One region of the Serratia sp. ID 25-353 genome, then DNA from elsewhere that is predicted to be linked to it. Evidence: predicted binding sites of a transcription regulator. Region 1 holds the regulator's gene; the other holds the start of a gene.
The links. The regulator CRP, encoded in region 1, controls carbon source genes, mostly activating them, when cyclic AMP is high. The targets are predictions, from matches to a motif close to ATGTGANNNNNNTCACAT.
Positions count from the first base shown of each region.

Region 1 (5,843 bases):
GAGTTCGGCGGCCACGTCGGCTTTGTCGGCGGCACGCTGAAAAAACCGCACATGTGGCTGGAGCATCGCATTCCGGCCTGGCTTTCCCCTTATCTGGACATCCCGACGTGATCATTCCCTGGCAAGAACTGGCAACCGACACCCTGAACAGCCTGATCGAATCCTTTGTGCTGCGCGAAGGCACCGATTACGGCGAGCACGAACGCTCGCTGGAACAGAAGGTGGAGGACGTGCGCCGCCAGCTGAAAAACGGCGAAGTGGTGCTGGTGTGGTCGGAACTGCACGAGAGCGTCAACATCATGCCGCGCGGCCAGTTCCGCGCCGGGCAGGAAGAAATTTAGTGGCGATCGGTTCTATGACTGACGGAAAAAATCAGGTAACAATGGGGCATTGCAAACCAGCGCGCGCCATTTTTTCCTGACATAGAGAGCGTCAACAAGAGCCACAATAATCCCCTGACGCCGGCGCATTCAACACGGAGTGACAACCACCATGTCTGCCAAACATCCCGTTATCGCGGTGACCGGTTCCAGCGGCGCCGGTACCACCACCACCAGCGTGGCGTTCCGCAAAATATTCCAACAGCTCAACATTCGCGCCGCCGAGTTGGAGGGTGACAGCTTCCACCGCTACACCCGGCCGGAAATGGACGCGGCGATCCGCAAGGCGCGCGATCTGGGCAGACACATCAGCTATTTCGGCCCCGAGGCCAACGACTTCGGCCTGCTGCAGCAGAGCTTTATCGACTACGGCAAGAACGGCACCGGCCGTTCGCGCAAGTATCTGCACACCTACGACGAAGCGGTGCCCTACAATCAGGTGCCGGGTACCTTCACCCCGTGGGAACCGCTGCCGGCGCCGACCGACGTGCTGTTTTACGAGGGGTTGCACGGCGGCGTGGTCACCGAGCACCACGACGTGGCAAACCACGTCGATCTGCTGGTCGGCGTGGTACCGATCGTCAACCTGGAGTGGATCCAGAAACTGATCCGCGATACCGGCGAGCGCGGTCACTCTCGCGAAGCGGTGATGGACTCGGTGGTGCGTTCGATGGAAGATTACATCAACTACATCACGCCGCAGTTCTCGCGCACCCACATCAACTTCCAGCGCGTGCCGACGGTGGACACCTCCAACCCGTTCGCCGCCAAGGCGATTCCCTCACTGGACGAAAGCTTCGTCGTGATCCACTTTCGCGGGCTGGATCAAATTGACTTCCCCTATTTGCTGGCGATGCTGCAGGGCTCGTTTATCTCGCACATCAATACGTTAGTGGTGCCGGGTGGCAAGATGGGGCTGGCGATGGAACTGATCATGGCGCCGCTGGTGCAGCGGCTGCTGGAAGGCAAGAAGATCGAATAAACGCGTTGAGCGCGGCGCCGGGCCGCGCTCCGTCTCGATTACGCCGGGTGGCGGATCTCGAAACTGTGGGTCACCGTGGCGGCCTTGTTAAGCATCAACGCCACCGAGCAGTATTTCTCCGCCGACAGGTTCACCGCACGCTCGACGATCTTGTCGGTCAGGTCCTGGCCGGTAACGATGAAATGCAGGTTGATATGGGTGAACAACCGCGGGGCTTCTTCACGGCGCTCGGAGGTCAGCTTCACCTCACAGTCGCGCACGTCGTTGCGCCCTTTTTGCAGGATGGACACCACGTCGATCGCGCTGCAGCCGCCCACCGACATCAGCACCATCTCCATCGGGCTGGGCGCTTTATCGCCGGCGTTGCCATCCATCAGCACCTGGTGGCCGGAGGCCGATTCACCCAAAAACGTTAACCCTTCCACCCATTTAACTCTTGCCTGCATTCTGGTCACTCCGGTTAATTTCTTAAAATCAGGGTACGCTTTCGCATAGAAACAGGCAACGTAACCTGATGCTAATCATGCTGAAGCGAGACAACACGAGACACCCGCCTTACTCTGTGCTACAAACAGAGCCGCAATAAATCTTTCCGGGACACTGAATTTCAGGGAAACGCCCAGAGAAAGGCTCCTTTACCGGTATGTTAACAGAATGTAGCTTGCAGCGCTTACGGCAAGTTAATATGCTAGAGCGACAGCGTATTTTTATGACACGCCTCAAAACTTGCCGGTAGCCCTCGCTCATGACTGCGGCTACAGGCGGGTTTTACAGGGAACTCTGACCCCTGTGACACAAGGCAGCGATAACAACAGAGGATAACAGCGAATGGTTCTCGGCAAACCGCAAACAGACCCTACTCTCGAATGGTTCCTGTCTCATTGCCATATCCACAAATATCCATCGAAGAGTACGCTGATTCACCAAGGTGAAAAGGCCGAAACGCTTTACTACATCGTGAAAGGCTCCGTCGCGGTGCTGATCAAGGATGAAGAAGGTAAAGAGATGATCCTGTCCTACCTCAACCAGGGGGATTTCATCGGCGAGCTCGGATTGTTCGAAGAAGGCCAGGAGCGCAGCGCCTGGGTTCGCGCGAAAACCGCCTGTGAAGTGGCCGAAATTTCCTACAAGAAATTCCGTCAGCTGATCCAGGTGAACCCGGACATCCTGATGCGTCTGTCCGCCCAAATGGCAAGCCGCCTGCAGGTCACTTCCGAAAAAGTGGGCAACCTCGCCTTCCTGGACGTGACCGGCCGCATCGCGCAAACCCTGCTGAATCTGGCGAAGCAACCCGACGCCATGACTCACCCGGACGGCATGCAGATCAAGATCACCCGTCAGGAGATCGGCCAGATCGTCGGCTGCTCGCGTGAAACCGTTGGCCGTATTCTGAAAATGCTGGAAGATCAAAACCTGATTTCCGCCCACGGCAAAACCATTGTCGTCTACGGCACCCGTTAATCCCTGAAGAAACGGCGCAATCTGCGCCGTTTTTTTGTCTGCTTTCTGCCATGTGGCGCCGCCTGATCTACCACCCGGAAATCAACTACGCACTGCGACAAACGCTGGTGTTGTGCCTGCCGGTGCTGTTCGGCCTGCTGATAGGCCAGCTACAGCTCGGCCTGATGTTCTCTCTGGTGCCCGCCTGCTGCAATATCGCCGGTCTGGACACACCGCATAAGCGCTTCTTTAAACGTCTGATCGTCGGCGGTTCGCTGTTCGCCTTCAGCAGCGTGCTGCTGCAACAGGCCATGTTGTGGCACGTGCCGCTGCCGGCGCTGATGCTGGGCCTGGCACTGCTGCTCGGCGTCACCGGTGAAATCAGCCCGCTGCACGCCCGGCTGTTGCCGGCGGCGCTGGTGGCCGCCATCTTCGCCCTCAGCACGGCCGGTACGGTGCCTCTCTGGCAGGCGCCGCTGCTGTACGCCATCGGCACCGCCTGGTACGGCTTATTCACTTGGTTCTGGTTCAAGCTGTGGAAAGAGCAGCCGATGCGCGAGACGCTCAGCCAGCTCTACCTGGAACTGGCGGACTATTTCGAAGCCAAATACTCGCTGCTGACCCAGCATATTGATCCGCAAACCGCGCTGCCGCCGCTGCTGGTGCGCCAGCAAAAGGTGATGGATCTGATCAGCCTTTTGTACCAACAGCTTAATTTCCTGCCGCACGCCAACAACCTCGAGCAAAAGCGCCTGCAGCGCGCCTTTCAGGTGGCGATGGATCTGCAGGAGCACATCACCGTCAGCCTGCATCTGCCGGAAGAGGTGCAAAAGCTGGTGGAGCAGAGCCAGGCCGAAGCGATCATTCGCCGCAATGCTCAGGTGATCGCCGGCCGGCTGCGCGTGGTGGCGCACGATATTCTCTACCATCAACATTCGAAGCGCTTCTCCATGACCCACGAGCTGGCGGCGCTGGAAAAAATGGCGGCGCAGCATCCCGATAACCCGGTCGGCCAGTTTTGTTATTACCACTTCAGCCGCATCGCCCGCCTGCTGCGTACCCAGCATCCGTTGTACCGCCGCGATCTGATGCCCGGCCAACACCGCCTGCCGTTTTGGCCGGCGCTGGCCAGCTACCTGTCGTTCAAATCCACCGCCCTGCGCAACGCCGCACGGCTGGGCGTGACGCTGGCGATCGGCAGCAGTCTGGGCGCGGTGTTCAACCTGCCGAAGCCTTACTGGATCCTGCTCACCATCATGCTGGTAAGCCAAAACGGGTATAACGCCACCCGGGTGCGCATTCAGCACCGTGCGCTGGGCACGATTGCCGGGCTATTGCTGGCGGCCGGGCTGCTGCAGCTGCAGTTGCCGGAAGGCGAAACGCTGAGCATCATGTTGGTGATCACGCTGCTGGCCTACCTGGTTTCGCGCAAGAACTACGGGCTGTCGGTGATTGGCTTTACGGTCACGGCGGTTTACACCCTGCAGCTGCTGGCGCTGAACGGCTCGCATTTTCTGGTGCCGCGCCTGATCGATACGCTGATCGGCTGCGTGCTGGCGTTCGGCGGCACCATTTGGCTGTGGCCGCAGTGGCAAAGCGGGCTGCTGCGCAAGAATGCCCATCAGGCGCTGGAGAACGATCAAGCCGCGCTGCGGCTGATGCTGAAGCAACCGGAACCGGACGCCACCGCGTTGGCCTATACTCGCATGCAGGTTAACCAGGCGCACAACGCGCTGTTCACCTCGCTCAATCAGGCGATGCAGGAGCCGGGGTTCGCGTCAAACTATCTGGCGGACATGCGGCTGTGGGTCACTCACAGCCAGTTCATCGTCGAACACCTGAACGCCATGACCATTCTGGCGCGCGAGCACTACATGCTGACGCCGAAACTGGCGGAAGCGTATCTGCAAACCTGTGAAATCGCGCTGCAAAGCTGCCAGCAGCGGTTGGAATACGACGGCCCGAGCAGCGGCAACAGCGGCATCATGCAGCCGCCGGATCTGCATCCGGACATGCCCGTCACCGAGATGGAGCGCCACCTGCGGCGCATTTTGTCGCACCTGAGCGTGATGCACACCATTTCGTCGCTGGCCTGGCGCCAGCGCCCGCACCACGGCATTTGGCTCAAGCGCAAACTGCGCGATCAATAAGGGCGCGGCATGCCGCGCCCCGTTATATGCCGCGCGGGCTTCAGGCGTTGATCACATCCTGCACCGCCAGCTCGAACAGCGCCATGCCGGCCTCGATATCCTGCAGCTCCACCACCAGCGACGGCGCGAAACGGATCACGTTCGGCCCGGCGTTGAGGATCATCAACCCACGCGCGGCGGCGGCGGTGAGGAAGTCGCGCGCTCTGCCGTGATAATGCGGCGTCAGCTCGGCGCCAATCAGTAACCCCATGCCGCGAATCGCGGTGAAAATACCGTATTTATCACCGATATGCTGCAAAGCCTGCACATACAGCGCATGACGCTGCTCGATGCCGCTCAGCACCTCCGGCGTATTGATCACGTCCAGCGCCGCCTCCGCCACCGCGCAGGCCAGCGGGTTGCCGCCGTAGGTGGTGCCGTGGGTGCCCACCTGCATCACCGACGCAATTTCTTCGGTTGTCAGCATGGCGCTGACCGGGAAACCGCAGCCCAGCGCCTTGGCGGTGGTGAGAATGTCCGGCGTCACGCCATAATGCATATAGGCGAACAGTTTGCCGCTGCGCCCCATGCCGCTTTGCACTTCGTCGAACACCAGCAGCGCCTGATGTTGATCGCAAAGCTCGCGCACGCCGTTGAGGAAGCCGGCGTCGACCGGCGTAATACCGCCCTCACCCTGAATCGGCTCCATCACCACCGCGCAGGTGTGATCGTCCATCACCGCCTTCACCGCCGCCAAATCGTTGAACGGCACGTGCACGATGTCGGCCGGCTTCGGCCCGAACCCGTCGGAGTATTTGGCCTGCCCGCCCACCGACACGGTGAACAGCGTGCGGCCGTGGAACGCGTTATAGAAGGCGATGATTTTGGTTTTGTACGGACTGTGGCGGGTGA
Region 1 covers NZ_CM139236.1:4,721,757-4,727,599, forward strand. The annotation lists gene ACYF6X_RS22695 (hydrolase) at 1-111, shown strand, start outside; gene ACYF6X_RS22700 (YheU family protein) at 108-341, shown strand; gene ACYF6X_RS22705 (phosphoribulokinase) at 493-1,362, shown strand; gene ACYF6X_RS22710 (OsmC family protein) at 1,401-1,808, opposite strand; gene crp (cAMP-activated global transcriptional regulator CRP) at 2,191-2,823, shown strand; gene ACYF6X_RS22720 (YccS/YhfK family putative transporter) at 2,874-4,952, shown strand; gene argD (bifunctional acetylornithine/succinyldiaminopimelate transaminase) at 4,993-5,843, opposite strand, start outside.

Region 2 (5,843 bases), 2.2 Mb from region 1:
TACTCCCTGCCGACATCCTTTTACCGTTGGCAAGTTTTTGGCCTGCTGATCAGCGGTTTGGTGTTCCTGTGGCTCTCCCGCAACGAACAGCTGGACTGGGCGATCAGTAATTATTGGTACGATGCCGCCAGCGGGCATTTCCCGTGGCAAAACAATTATTGGCTAGACCTGATCAACCACCGCCTGCTGAAGCAAATAGTGATCGTCGGGGCGGTGCTGGCGCTGTTTTGGGGCATCTATCGCCGCAGCGCACGCCTGATTGTCAGCATGTTGCTTCTCGGCATCGGCCCGCTGGTGGTGGGCATTCTCAAAGCCACCAGCGCGCACTCCTGTCCGTGGGATCTGATCGAGTACGGCGGCAAGGCGATGTCCTTCCCGCTGTTCGGCGCGGTGCCGGCACTGCCGGGCCCCGGTCGCTGTTTCCCCGGCGGGCACGCCTCGAGCGGTTTCGCGATCATGGCGTTGTTTTTCCTGTTTTATCCGCAGCGCCCGCGCCTGGCCTGGTGGTGCTGGTGCGGCGGTATTGTGCTCGGCATGTTGATGGGCTTTGGTCAGATCATGCGCGGCGCACATTTTCTTACCCATAACCTGTGGGCAGGTTGGTGGGTTTGGTTAAGCCAGTTGGCTATTTATTGGATGGTTAGCGGCTATTGGTGCCGCAAGATGAGGTAACGGTTATGGAGCAGTTAAACCATGTTCTTTTCGCCTGGATCAATGCGACCCCGGCGTCTCCCGAGTGGATGATCGATTTCGCCACCTTTTTGGCACGCGATCTTATCATTATCGTGCCGCTGCTGATCGTCGGCCTGTGGCTGTGGGGGCCGCGAAGCCAGCTGGTTTCACAGCGCGAAGTGGTGGCGAAAACCACGATCGCGCTGCTGTTCGCCATGCTTGCCGCCTCCACTATCGGCGCGCTGCTGCCGCATGAGCGCCCGTTCGTCGCCGGCGTGGGTTATACCTTCCTGGCGCACGCGCCGGACAGTTCGTTCCCCAGCGATCACGGCACCGCCATCTTTACCTTTGCGCTGGCGTTCCTGTTCTGGCACCGAGTCTGGTCCGGTGCGCTGCTGATGATTGTCGCCGTCGGCATCGCCTGGTCACGCGTTTACCTCGGCGTGCACTGGCCGCTGGATATGGTCGGCGGTTTCCTGCTCGGCCTGGTCGGCTGCCTGTTCGCTCAGCTGGTGTGGAATCTGTTCGGCGATATCCTCGCTGACAAGCTGTCGCGCCTGTATCGCTTCCTGTTCGCCTTCGCCATCCGTCGCGGCTGGGTGAAAGAGTAACCGCACAACATGACCGGGGCGTTACCGCCCCGTGATTTCACACCACGCCGGTGGTCACACAAAACGCCCGCGTTTTTCCCGCTCCCAGCATCACTCCCGCCTCCCCTTCCGGCGCGTTCGGCCGACAGTTCGCCGGCTGGATAAAAGCCAGCAGCCGCCGGTTGCCCTGAACGGCGATGCGCCGGAGACCATAGTTGAATTGCCCGGTGGCGAAGCGCGTCACATAGCGCCGGCCTTGCGGCGCCAGCATAAAAAACTCGGCCTGATCCACGTAACGCGTCAGATCGTCAGAGCACAGCAGCTCCTGCCCGATCGCATCCCCTATCAAAGCCGGTGTCGGCAGATTCTGGCGGAATACCGCGTCGGGAATGCAATCGTAGTTGAGACAGCAAACATAGCGCAGCGGCTGCGGCCGCTCGTCCAGGTTGGTGACCTTCATCTCTATGGCGAACTGCGCGCTCTGCGCCGCCAGACGCAGCGCCGGGCCGATGTGCCAATGGCCACCCAACCGCTCGCCCTCACCGTGCAACGCCAACTCATCGCCTACCAGCTGCAGCCACACGCGCTGCATCTGTGGCGGCGCCGGGTCCTGACCCGACCAGGCGGGATAGAACGCGGCATCGTCAGCGCGCTTTTTTCCTGCGCCCCGCACGCTGCGGCGGCCCGACTTCAGTGAGTAACCGTCAAACTCGGCATCCCAGATCGCGAGGCCCTGGTACGGTAAAACCGTCAGCGCGCCACGGCTGTTCGCCAGCGTCAGCATCGGCCCGCGTTTTGCGCAGCGATGCGCACTCACCGCGAAATCCGCGTTGCGGAACAGTTCCTGCCGCTGCGCCCCGAAAGCTTCAGGAGCCAGATCGATGTTGATCTTCATCTTTTTTCCCTCGACGTTTCGCTCGCGCAGGCCGCGAGCCCTAAAATGTTATTTAAATAACAAAACAACCATCCTTAATGTATATGCATAACGGCATCATATCGACGATCTGATCGACATTTTTTAAACACCACTAGGTTTATCGGTATCGCAATGTTATTATTTTCACATTACTCACCCCGTTTACTGTCTTAACCTCACTAAGGAACCGCGATGACCATCGAAAACATCGATTACGCCAGCTACGTTGACCACACCCTGCTGGCGATGGACGCCACCGAAATGCAGATCGCCAAACTGTGTGAAGAAGCGCAGCAGCACAACTTCTATGCCGTATGCGTCAACTCCGGCTACGTGCCGCTGGCGGCCCAACTGCTGCAGGAAAGCACCGTGAAAGTCTGCTCGGTGATCGGTTTCCCGCTGGGTGCCGGTCTTACCGTCGCCAAAGCCTTTGAAGCCAAAGCGGCGATCGCCGCCGGCGCGCAAGAGATCGATATGGTGATCAACGTCGGCTGGTTGAAAAGCGGCCTGCTGGACGAAGTGAAAGCCGACATCGCCGCCGTGCGCGAGGTTTGCGCGGCGATCCCGTTGAAGGTAATATTGGAAACCTGCCTGCTCAGCGATGCGCAGATCGTCCAGGTTTGTGAAATGTGTCGCGAACTCGATGTGGCCTTCGTGAAAACTTCCACCGGCTTCAGCACCGGCGGCGCTCGGGAAGAGCACGTCAAACTGATGCGCGAGACCGTGGGCAGCGAAATGGGCGTGAAAGCTTCTGGCGCCGTGCGCGATCGCGCCACCGCCGAGAAGATGATCAAAGCCGGCGCCACGCGTATCGGCACCAGCTCCGGCGTCGCCATCGTTTCCGGCGCCCAGTCGGCGGCGGGCAGCTACTGATCGTCGGCATGCCCTGACGGGCATAGCCAATACACAACGATGCGGGACAATACGGGCGGCCAAGGCGGCCCGATATTGCCCCGCATCGTTGTGTTTAGCCGGAAATGCCGGCACGCCCTTTACCTCTATCACCTGTGGGAAGACGGACCTATGGAAACGCGGCGCGAAGAACGTATCAACCGGCTAGTTCAGGCGTTAAAACGCGCTGACAAGATCCACCTGAAAGAAGCCGCCGCGCTGCTGGGGGTCTCGGAGATGACCATTCGCCGCGATCTGAGCGCCGAACCGGCGACGGTGGTGCTGCTCGGCGGTTACGTGGTGACCGATCCGCGCAGCAACGGCGTGACCAACTACTTTGTTTCCGATCAAAAAGCCAAGCAGGTGACGGAGAAACGGCGCATCGGCCTGCTGGCGGCGCCGTTGATCAACGAAAACGACACGGTGTTTTTCGACTGCGGCACCACTACCCCGGCGATCATTGACGCCATTGCCGACGAGCTGGCCTTCACCGCCGTCTGTCATTCGCTGAACACCTTCCTGGCGCTGCAGGACAAACCGAACTGCAAAGTGGTCCTGTGCGGCGGTGAGTTCAAGCCGAACAACTACATCTTTTCCAGCGTCGGTGGCCGCAACGAGCTCGATCACATCTGCCCGAACATCGCCTTTATCTCCGCCGCCGGCCTCAGCCTGCAGCACGGCGCCACCTGCTTCAACTTCGACGAGCTGGAGATGAAGCATCGCGCCATGGCGATGGCGCAGCAAAAGATCCTGGTGGCGGATCACAGCAAGTTCGGCAAAACCAAACCGGCCTGCATCGGCCCCCTGACGCAGTTCGATCGGGTGATCAGCGACCGCCAACCGGACGCCGACTTCATGGCGTTCTTCAACGATAACGCCATCGCTACCCGCTATTAATCCGCCTTCTGCGCCGTCGAAACCGGCGGCGCACCGCTGCAATCCCCTTATTTCCCCGCCCGGAAATGAACAAATAATGCGCAATCGATTCGCGTTTTTCGCTTATCCGCACGCAACATCAGGTTAATAAAATGCAACAGGTCACCTGAGTGATTATTTTCTCACAGGCTAAACACGCTGTCAGCTGCGCGAATTAACGACTATTTATGGCTTTTATATGATAAATCTCGCCAAAGGCCGGGATGTTTAAATAAACGGCGGTTTACGCGATTGCAGCAAATCTCGCCAATACCTGTTAGCTATCTGTTATTTATATGATGAATGGTTACGCATTTTTATCCGCTAACCACGTAAGTAATTTCCCTTCGTTATTAGCGGTGATTTTTAATAAAAAACATTTAAAAACAAATAAATGAATGGAATTTTACTTAAAAACACAATGTGATCTACGTCACTAAAACTGCTTAATCCGGGTTTTTCGCTAGATCCAAAACCACGCATAAAATATATTGCTCGGCTTGCTGCTGAGCACAGCGCTTTATCCGGCTAATTATTGTACAAACCGCATAATCGCAGAAATTTTTATGAGAGCGTTCTCAGCACAAAATCTTACACAAATGTGCAACAAATGCGCGAAAAATCGATAAAAAAGCGGATAACTGCACATATTGCGCATTTGAGAGCAGGATCACGGTTGTTTCTACTGTAAATCGTTATCTTGCCGCCAACAAAAATCGACAGGCAAAGACCTGTCGGCAGCGGTAACGACTTTTATCGCCCGTGACGGTGAAAAGTCTTTAGTGAATTACCCGGCGCTGTGCCTTGGTAATGAACACAATAAACAACCAGGGGGACGCCAAAACATCCCCGCAAGCAACACCTGATTCTTACCGCAAGCGTTGCCTGAATAGAACGTTTGACGGTTTAACCTTAAGTTTTGCCTTTTAATTTTAAATTCGTGTTCACTTCGGAGATATTTATGGACACTACACAGACCGGCACAATTGCCTCTGCGGCCTCGGGCTCCAGCAGTACCTGGCGTAAAACGGATACCATGTGGATGTTGGGCCTGTACGGCACCGCCATCGGCGCTGGCGTCCTGTTCTTGCCAATCAACGCCGGCATCGGCGGTTTGATTCCTCTGATCATCATGGCCATCATCGCTTTCCCGATGACCTTCTTTGCCCACCGCGGCCTGTGCCGTTTCGTTCTGTCCGGCAAAAATCCCGGTGAAGACATCACCGCCGTGGTAGAAGAGCACTTCGGCATCACCGCCGGTAAACTGATTACCCTGCTGTACTTCTTCGCCATCTACCCGATTCTGCTGGTTTACAGCGTGGCGATCACCAACACCGTCGACAGCTTCATCACCCACCAGTTGGGCATGACGTCGCCGCCGCGCGCCATCCTGTCGCTGATCCTGATCGTCGGCCTGATGACCATCGTGCGCTTCGGTGAGCAGGCCATCGTGAAAACCATGAGCATCCTGGTCTTCCCGTTCGTCGCGGTGCTGATGCTGCTGGCTGTGTATCTGATCCCTAACTGGACCGGCGCCATCTTCGAAAACGTGTCGCTGTCCGGCAGCGGTACCGGCATGGGCCACGGCCTGATCATGACCCTGTGGCTGGCGATCCCGGTAATGGTGTTCTCCTTCAACCACTCACCGATCATCTCCGCCTTCGCCGTCGCCAAGCGCGAAGAGTACGGCGTAGACGCCGAGAAGAAATGCTCCCGCATTCTGGCTTATGCACACATCATGATGGTGCTGACCGTGATGTTCTTCGTGTTCAGCTGCGTGCTGAGCCTGACGCCGGAAAACCTGGCGGAAGCCAAGGCGCAGAACATCTCGATTCTGTCTTACCTGGCTAACCACTTTA
Region 2 covers NZ_CM139236.1:2,535,614-2,541,456, forward strand. The annotation lists gene ACYF6X_RS12270 (phosphatase PAP2 family protein) at 1-672, shown strand, start outside; gene ybjG (undecaprenyl-diphosphate phosphatase) at 678-1,283, shown strand; gene ACYF6X_RS12280 (aldose epimerase family protein) at 1,321-2,157, opposite strand; gene deoC (deoxyribose-phosphate aldolase) at 2,371-3,051, shown strand; gene deoR (DNA-binding transcriptional repressor DeoR) at 3,202-3,966, shown strand; gene ACYF6X_RS12295 (HAAAP family serine/threonine permease) at 4,946-5,843, shown strand, end outside.
Region 2: a site for CRP is predicted at 2,311-2,328, ahead of deoC (deoxyribose-phosphate aldolase). Genes of this name have one in related genera too.